2 regions of the Arthrobacter sp. BF1 genome follow, and region 2 is predicted to be linked to the other one. Evidence: predicted binding sites of a transcription regulator. Region 2 holds the regulator's gene; the other holds the start of a gene.
What was found. Region 2 encodes HrcA, which represses chaperone genes, less so after heat shock. Its sites were predicted from a motif close to TTNGCACTCGNNNNNNNCGAGTGCNAA; they were not measured.

Region 1: a site for HrcA is predicted at 1,899-1,925, ahead of groES (co-chaperone GroES). Genes of this name have one in related genera too.

The regions. Positions count from the first base shown of each region.
Region 1 covers NZ_CM155271.1:2,956,305-2,960,713, reverse strand. The annotation lists gene AC1MCD_RS13835 (THUMP-like domain-containing protein) at 1-565, opposite strand, end outside; gene AC1MCD_RS13830 (hypothetical protein) at 620-1,000, shown strand; gene AC1MCD_RS13825 (DMT family transporter) at 925-1,491, opposite strand; gene AC1MCD_RS13820 (EamA family transporter) at 1,516-1,857, opposite strand; gene groES (co-chaperone GroES) at 2,085-2,378, shown strand; gene groL (chaperonin GroEL) at 2,455-4,065, shown strand; gene AC1MCD_RS13805 (dihydrofolate reductase family protein) at 4,152-4,409, opposite strand, start outside.
Region 2 covers NZ_CM155271.1:2,207,930-2,212,338, reverse strand. The annotation lists gene hemW (radical SAM family heme chaperone HemW) at 1-681, shown strand, start outside; gene AC1MCD_RS10365 (DUF4870 domain-containing protein) at 692-1,102, opposite strand; gene AC1MCD_RS10360 (DUF3097 domain-containing protein) at 1,248-2,096, opposite strand; gene hrcA (heat-inducible transcriptional repressor HrcA) at 2,269-3,282, shown strand; gene dnaJ (molecular chaperone DnaJ) at 3,356-4,409, shown strand, end outside.

The sequences.
Region 1 (4,409 bases), 750 kb from region 2:
ACGCCTCGGGATCCCAGATCCGCTTGGTGCCCGAGGTGGAGGTGACGCGGCGGGCGGGATCCAGCCAGACGCCGTCGACTCCTTCCAAGGAAACAGAAGTGGCGTCAGCGTGCACCACGGTGGCGTTGGGAAACGGGATGAGGTTGACGGTGGCGCAGGCCGCGGTGGTTTCGTCCATCTCCACCGCCGTGACCGTGATGTCCATCGATGCCAGGGCCAGGGAGTCAGCTGCCAGTCCGCAGCCGAGGTCCGCCACATGGCGGATGCCTGCCTGCGCGAAGCGCTCCGCATGCCGGGCGGCAACGTTGAGCCGGGTGGCCTGTTCGAGGCCCGCCCGGGTGAAAAGCATGCTCCTTGCGAACTCCCCGAACTTGGCCTCAGCCTTGGTGCGCAGCCTGGACTGGGTGAGCACGGCTGAGACGAGTTCGGGGGAGTGTCCGGCCTTGCGGAGCGTCGAATTGAGCTCGAACGCCTCGTCCTCGCGGTACGGCCCCAGGGATGCCAGCAGCTCCCAACCCTCGCTCGTCAGCAGTGGGGCGATCTGTTCCTGCGGTGCTTGAGACATGGGTTCAAGCCTAGTGGAGGTGGCCAAGCGCCGGTTCCGGCTAGGGTTGAAGACATGGAAGACAGCGCAGGCACCCAGCCGTCCGGACCGCCCCAAAACAGCCGCACGGATCTGGTGAAGATTGCCCGCCCCGCCCTGATTGCTGGATCCGCCATAGCCGTTGTCTGCATCGCCCTGCTGGTGATCATCTTCTTCCTGGACACCTTCAACGCCACCGTCTATTCCGTGGGCGGCAAGGACATCCAGGACGCCACCGACGAAGCCCGCGACATCCGCAACCTCTACAGCGGCGCCCGGCTGGGCGGCGTCATCCTGCTGGTACTCTCGCTGCTGGCGGCCCTAGGGGGCGCCGTCGTGCTTTATTTGCGGCGCGGCACCTTCAAGGACGGGAACGACGGCGACGAGGACGTCGATTTCGACGACCTGGGACGCTGAGGTGCCTTCCCGGCGCTCGTGAGCAGCACCCCTGAAATGACCAGTATTCCGCCCAGGATCTGCGGAAGGGTGATGGGCTGACCCATCACCACGGTCATGATGGCGGTGAACACGGCGATGAGGTTCAGATAGTTGCCGGCGTTCGCCGCCGACGTGCTTTTCAGTGCGAGGTTCCAGAGGAGATAGGAACCCAGCGAGGGAAACAGGACGATGTAGGCCAGGGACCAGCCCTCTGCAGGGGTGGACGGCAGCCCGGCCCCCGCCGCCAGGGCGAAAGGGGTGAGGACAACCGCGGCCATGGCCACCTGAACCGCAGTTGACGTGATGGCGGGAATGGAAAGCCTGCGGGCAAGAATCGTGTAGAAGCCCCACACCGTAATGGCGGCCAGGATGAGCAGTTCGCCGGCGCCGATGGAGAAAGTCAGCAGCCGCCCGAGGTCGCCGCCGGTGAGAACCAGCACGACGCCCAGGAGACCCAGGACAACGCCCACCCAGCTCAGCGGGCCAGGTCTGTCCTAGAGCAGTATTACGGCCATGACCATGATCAGGGCCGGGTTCGCGGCCGTCACCAGCGAGGCGTTCAGGGCCGAGGTGTGCCCGAGCGCGCTGTAGAGCAACAGCGTGTAGGCGCTCATGCCCAATGCGCTCAAGAGCAGCAGAGCCGGCCAGCGGCGCAGGACCGCGCGCCAGTCGGGACGTTCCACCGCATGGGCCAGCACCAGCAGCGGGACAGCGGCCAGGGCCCAGCGCCAGTAAGTCAGCTGAAGGGGCTGCATGGTTTTCATGGCGGCCTGGCCGATCACGAAGTTGCCCGCCCAAAACAGGGTGGCAAGGGTCAGGTAAACGGCGGCTCGCACCGCCCCAATCTACACGGAGACTGTTCGCCGGAGACATAATTCTGGCACTCGCCTTGACCGAGTGCTAACGAGTACATAGAGTCATCATTAGCACTCTCCCTAGGAGGGTGCTAACACATGAAGAGCTGCCAGCCAGGCTGCTGCCGGCACCGCGACGACGGTTTGCCAGCCACGGTGAAGCAGTTCAACTGTCCACAAATTTCGCTGACGTAGAAGGAGAGGTCCGAGTGTCGGTCTCTATTAAGCCTCTTGAGGATCGTATTGTTGTCCGCCCGCTCGAAGCCGAGCAGACCACGGCTTCCGGCCTGGTTATCCCGGACTCCGCACAGGAGAAGCCGCAGGAGGGTGAAGTTGTTGCAGTAGGCCCCGGCCGCTTCGAAGACGGCAACCGTGTTCCGGTCGACGTAGCCGTTGGCGACGTTGTTATCTACTCCAAGTACGGTGGAACCGAAGTCAAGACCGGCGGCAACGAGTACCTCGTGCTGTCCGCCCGCGACGTTCTGGCGATCGTCGTAAAGTAACTTTTGGATCCCCGTGCCGCTGACCATGCATTCCGCTGGTCAGCTGTGCGGGGTTCTGTCTTGAAAGGACAAAACCATGGCAAAGCAGCTTGCGTTTAATGACGCTGCACGCCGGTCGCTCGAAGCCGGCATCGATAAGCTCGCCAACACTGTCAAGGTGACGCTCGGCCCCCGCGGCCGCAACGTTGTCCTCGACAAAAAGTGGGGGGCACCCACCATCACCAACGACGGCGTCACCATCGCCCGCGAAGTTGAGCTTGATGACCCGTACGAAAACCTCGGCGCGCAGCTGGCCAAGGAAGTAGCCACCAAGACCAACGATGTTGCCGGCGACGGCACCACCACGGCCACGGTGCTGGCCCAGGCCCTGGTCAAGGAAGGCCTGCGCAACGTTGCGGCTGGCGCCGCTCCGGGCCAGATCAAGCGCGGCATCGAGGTTTCCGTTGAAGCCGTTGCCGCCCGCCTGCTGGAGAACGCACGCCCGGTTGAAGGCACCCAGGTTGCCAACGTGGCCGCCATCTCCGCCCAGAGCGACGAAATCGGCGAGCTCCTCGCCGAAGCGTTCGGCAAGGTCGGCAAGGATGGTGTGATCACCATCGAGGAATCCTCCACCACGCAGACCGAACTGGTCCTCACCGAAGGCATGCAGTTCGACAAGGGCTACCTGTCCCCGTACTTCGTGACCGACTCCGAGCGTCAGGAAGCCGTCCTCGAGGACGCCCTCATCCTGATCAACCAGGGCAAGATCTCGTCCGTCCAGGACTTCCTGCCGCTGCTGGAAAAGGCGCTGCAGAGCTCCAAGCCGCTCTTCATCATTGCCGAAGACGTCGAGGGCGAGGCTCTTTCCACCCTGATCGTCAACCGCATCCGCGGCACCCTGAACGTGGTTGCCGTCAAGGCTCCGGGCTTCGGCGACCGCCGCAAGGCCATGCTGCAGGACATCGCCACCCTCACCGGTGCGCAGGTTGTCTCCGCCGAACTGGGCCTCAGCCTGGACACCGTTGGCCTTGAGGTGCTGGGTACCGCCCGCCGCATCACGGTCACCAAGGACAACACCACCATCGTTGACGGTGCCGGTTCCGCAGAAGACGTCGCAGCCCGGGTTTCCCAGCTGCGCGCCGAGCTGACCCGCACCGACTCCGACTGGGACAGGGAGAAGCTCCAGGAGCGCCTGGCCAAGCTGGCCGGCGGCATCGGCGTGATCAAGGTTGGCGCAGCCACCGAGGTTGAGCTGAAGGAAAAGAAGCACCGCATCGAAGATGCGGTTTCCTCCACCCGCGCCGCCCTCGAAGAAGGCATCGTGGCCGGTGGCGGTTCCGCCCTCATCCACGCGCTGAAGGCCCTCGACGAGGATCCCGCAGTGAAGGCCCTCGAAGGTGACGCCGCCGCAGCTGTGGGCATCGTCCGCCGCGCGCTGGTCCAGCCACTGCGCTGGATCGCCCAGAACGCCGGCTTCGACGGCTACGTTGTCACGGCCAAGGTTGCCGAACTCGAAACCAACAACGGCTTCAACGCCAAGTCGGGCGAGTACGAAGACCTGATCGCCGCCGGTGTCATCGACCCGGTCAAGGTCACCCGTGCAGCCCTCCGGAACGCTGCTTCAATCGCCGCACTGGTTCTCACCACCGAGACCCTCGTAGTGGAGAAGCCCGCTGACGAAGACGAGCACGCAGGCCACAGCCACTAAGGTTGTAGCCCGCGCGTGGGCCCAGGCCCGCTGACAGTCACAACAAAAAACCGGTCCGGCATCCGCTGGGCCGGTTTTTGTTGCCCTCAGTCGACCGCCATCTCCTGCGTCTGGACGTCGCCCGCGCGCTCGTAGACCAGCGACACTGCCCCCTTCGGGAAGGTGCGCGCCGGCTCGGCGAGGCGGAAGGTGGCGGGGATGGATCCGGCGTCGAAGAGGCGCTTGCCCTGCCCGAGGGTGACCGGATACAGCCAGAGGTGGAGGCGGTCAAGCACGTCAGCCGCGAGCAGTGAACGGATGAGGACGCCGCTCCCGAACATGTGCACCTGGTCGTTGTCCTCCCG
Region 2 (4,409 bases):
CGTGAGGCCGGACTGGCCGTGAGCCTGGACCTGATCTACGGAACGCCGGGGGAGTCCCTCGACGACTGGCGGTACTCGCTGGAAACCGCGCTGTCCTATCAGCCGGACCACATCAGCGCCTACGCGCTGATTGTGGAGGACGGTACTAAACTCGCCGCCCAGATCCGCCGGGGCGAAGTTCCAGGCATCGACGACGATGACCACGCCGACAAGTACGAACTCGCCGACCAACTCATGGGCAAAGCGGGGCTCAGCTGGTATGAGGTGAGCAACTGGTCGCGGACGCCGGAACAGGCGTGCCGGCATAACCTCGCCTACTGGCGCGGGGACGACTGGTGGGGCATCGGCCCCGGCGCGCACTCGCACGTGGGCGGGGTGCGCTGGTGGAACGTCAAGCACCCCACCGCCTACGCGGGGCGGCTCGCCCAGGGGCTCTCGCCGGCTGCGGGCAGGGAAACGCTCGACGCCGAAACCCGGGACGTGGAACGCGTCATGCTGGAAGCCCGGCTGGTTTCGGGGCTCGCCATCGCAACGCTGGGGGAGTCAGGGCGCCACGCTGTGGCCGGGTTGATGGCTGAGGGCCTCGTGGACGCGCACGCTGCCGTGAAAGGAACGCTGGTGCTGACCCTGAAGGGGCGCCTGCTGGCGGACGCCGTGGTCCGGAGAATCCTGCCGGACTAAAGTCCGGGGACTACTTGATCCAGCGCAGGTTGTACTGGTAGCGGTGCGGCTGGCCCTTGTTGACATGGATACCGGCGGACACCGAGAAGCAGGTCAGGGCGATCCAGATGAGCGTGGCGATGACGGCGAAGATGTTGCCGACCACCGGAATGAATACCAGGATGTTGGCCACCAGCGCGGCGATGGTGGGCGGCAGGCTGAAGTTCAGTGCTTCCTTGGATTCCTGCGCGGTGAACGGTCCGCGCTCTCGGAAGATCAGGTAGATCAGCAGCGACGGTACACAACCGAGGATCCCGCCAAAGTGCGCCAGCGTGGCCCATTGACGGTCTTCGCTGGCCGTGAGGGGCAACGCATTTGCGGGAACGCCCTGATACTCGGAACGGCCTTGGTCGTCCCGGTGCTCGCGTGCGTTTTGTGCCACGGTTTCATCCTTCGAAAGTGCAATGGTGCTGGTTTGGAGAATGCCGGTCTGTTGCGACAACAGCCTCTGCAGTACCAAGAATACTGGTTCGCGCGGCAAATGCCGCCGTCGGGACCGTCCTTCGGCCATTCAAGGGCCGTGGGAGTTACGGCACCGTCAGGAAGTCGATGACTTCTTCCACCCGGCCGAGCAGGGACGCTTCCAGGTCCGCGTAGCTGCGGACCGCACCCAACAGTTTCTGCCAACCCAGGCCGATGTCTTCCTTCGTGGCGTGCGGCCAGCCGAAGGCGGCCAGGATGCCGGTCTTCCAGTCCTGCCCCCGGGGCACCACGGGCCACCGTTCGATGCCGAGCACGGCGGGGCGGATTGCCTGCCACACGTCAACGTAGGGGTGCCCGACAATCAGCACGTTCCCGGCGGCGCCCGGGGAGGCCATCACACCGGCGGCGATGCGCCACTCCTTGGAGTCCGGCACCAAATGGTCCACCAGGATCCCCAACCGCCGGTTGGGCCCGGGACCGAAGGCGGCCACCGCCCCGGCGAGGTCATCGATGCCGTGCAAAGGCTCGACGACGATGCCTTCCACCCGGAGATCGTCACCCCAGACCTTTTCCACGAGTTCGGCGTCGTGCTTTCCCTCCACCCAAATCCTGCTCGCTTTGGCCACCTGGGCACGCTGGCCCGCCACGCGGACTGAACCGGATGCCGTCCGGCCGGCGGGCACCGCCGCGTTCTGCCTGGGCGCCGGCGGCATCAGCCTGATGGGCTGGCCTTCCAACAGGAACCCGAATCCAAGCTTGAACGAACGCGACTTGCCGCGCCGGTCCTCGAGGGCAACCACATGCATGCCGCCGGACTTCTCCACCCGGGTCACCGCTCCCACCCAGCCGGACTGGGCGTCTTCGAGGACCATGCCACGTTCCACCGGAACCTCGGGAAGTTCGTTCCGGACAGGTGCGGTGATCTCCTGCGGACCCCAGTTTTGGTAATGCATGGATTGATTCCGCCTTGCGCTAGATCGTGCCCCCGGATGTTCGCCCGGAGCGGTACCAATGCTAACAACGGGGTGAGTCATATTAGACTGTTAGCACTTAGGCATGTCGAGTGCTAACGAGCCGTGACCATTGCCGTGAAGATTGAGGCGCAACCATGGATGGAGGTGGAGTGTGAGCGAGCCGCGCAAACTGGAAGTACTGCGTGCCATTGTGGAGGACTACGTGCACTCCCGCGAGCCCGTGGGTTCCAAGGCGCTGGTTGAGCGCCACCACCTCGGCGTATCCAGCGCCACCATCCGGAACGATATGGCCGCCCTGGAAGACGAGGGCCTGATCACCGCTCCGCATACCAGCGCGGGACGGATCCCCACCGACAAGGGCTATCGCCTGTTTGTGGACCAGATTTCCGCGGTCAAGCCGCTCTCCCCGGCGGAGAAGAAGGCCATCCAATCGCTTCTGGAGGGCGCGGATGACTTGGATGATGCCCTGGACAGAACCGTCAGGCTGCTTTCCCAGCTGACCAACCAGGTGGCTGTGGTCCAGTACCCGCACCTGAGCCGGGCCACCATCCGCCACATCGAATTTGTGCTCCTGGCGCCGCGCCAGGTCCTGCTGGTGCTCATCGCCACCACCGGCAAGGTGGAACAGCGCGTGATCGACGTCGGCCAGGACCTCGGTGAGGAAGCGATCGCCGCCCTGCGGACTCACTTCCTCGGCTCGCTGGCGGGCACACCGCTGAGCCGGCTGGCGCAGTCACTGCCGGGCGTGGTCTCCTGCGTCGCTCCAGGCCGGCGGGCAGCTGCCCAGGCACTTGCTCACGGGCTGGAAACGCTCGCCCACAGCAGCCGCGAGGACCGCATGGTGATGGCCGGCACTGCGAACCTGGCCAGGTCCAACGTGGATTTCCCCCTCACCATCGGTCCCGTGCTTGAGGCCCTGGAGGAACAGGTGGTCCTGCTCCGCCTGCTCACTGACATGGAACAGGACCCACGCGGTGTGACCGTGAGCATCGGCAGGGAAAACCCCTACGACGGACTGGCCGAAGCCTCGGTGGTGGCCACAGCTTACGGACCGGACAGCACAGCCAAAGTTGGCGTCCTGGGTCCCACGCGCATGGACTATCCCACCACCATGGCCGCCGTCAGGGCAGTAGCCCGTTATCTGTCAAGAATTCTGGGTCCGTAACAACCGGTCCAGGCACCAAGAGCAGTGCCGGCAGCCTCGCTGCCGGCAGTACAACAGGGAAGAGATACGAACTTTGAGCAGCCACTACGACGTCCTCGGAGTCTCGCCGGAAGCCACCGGAGAAGAGATCAAGAAGGCCTACCGCAAGCTGGCCCGCACCCTTCACCCGGACGTTAACCCCGGGGACGATGCGTCGGACCGCTTCAAGGCCGTGACCCATGCCTACGAGGTACTTTCTGACCCCCAGAAGCGCCGTGTCTACGACACCACCGGCAATGAGAACGGTACTGACAACGGCTTCGGCGGCGGCGGATACGCTGGCCAGGGCTTCGCGTTCCAGGACATCTTCGATACGTTCTTCGGCGCCGGCGGATCGTCAGGCCCCGCGTCAAGGGTCCGCCGCGGCCAGGACGCACTGATCAGCGTGCGGATCGAACTGCGCGATGCCGTCTTCGGCGTCAACCGGAAGCTTGAGGTGGACACCGCCGTCACCTGCCCCACCTGCAACGGCTCGTGCTGCCGCGAAGGCAGCCACCCCGAGCGCTGCGACATCTGCGGCGGCAGCGGCCAGGTCCAGCGGGCGGTCCGCTCCATCCTTGGCCAGGTCATGACGGCGGCTCCATGCGGCAGTTGCGAAGGCTTCGGAACTGTCATTAAGGACCCCTGCAACGAGTGCAACGGCCAGGGCCGCATCCGCAGCCGCCGGTCACTCACCATCAAGGTGCCCGCCGGCGTCGCAACGGGAACCCGGATCCAGCTGTCCGGTCAGGGCGAGGCCGGCCCTGCCGGCGGGCCGTCCGGTGACCTCTACGTCGAGATCCGCGTCAACAACGATCCCACCTACGTCCGGGACGGCGATGACCTGCACGCGACGCTCCACATTCCCATGACTGCAGCTGCCCTGGGCACCGAAGTGTCCCTGGAAACGTTCGACGGGCTGCAGGAAATCGACGTCAAAGCAGGGACCCAGGCCGGCGAGGTCATCACGCTCCGCGGGCTGGGCGTCACGCACCTGCGTGGCTACGGTCGCGGTGACCTGATGGTCCACCTCCAGGTGGAGACGCCCGCGAAGCTTGACGGCGCGCAGGAGGACCTCCTGCGGCAGCTGGCAAAGCTGCGTGGCGAAC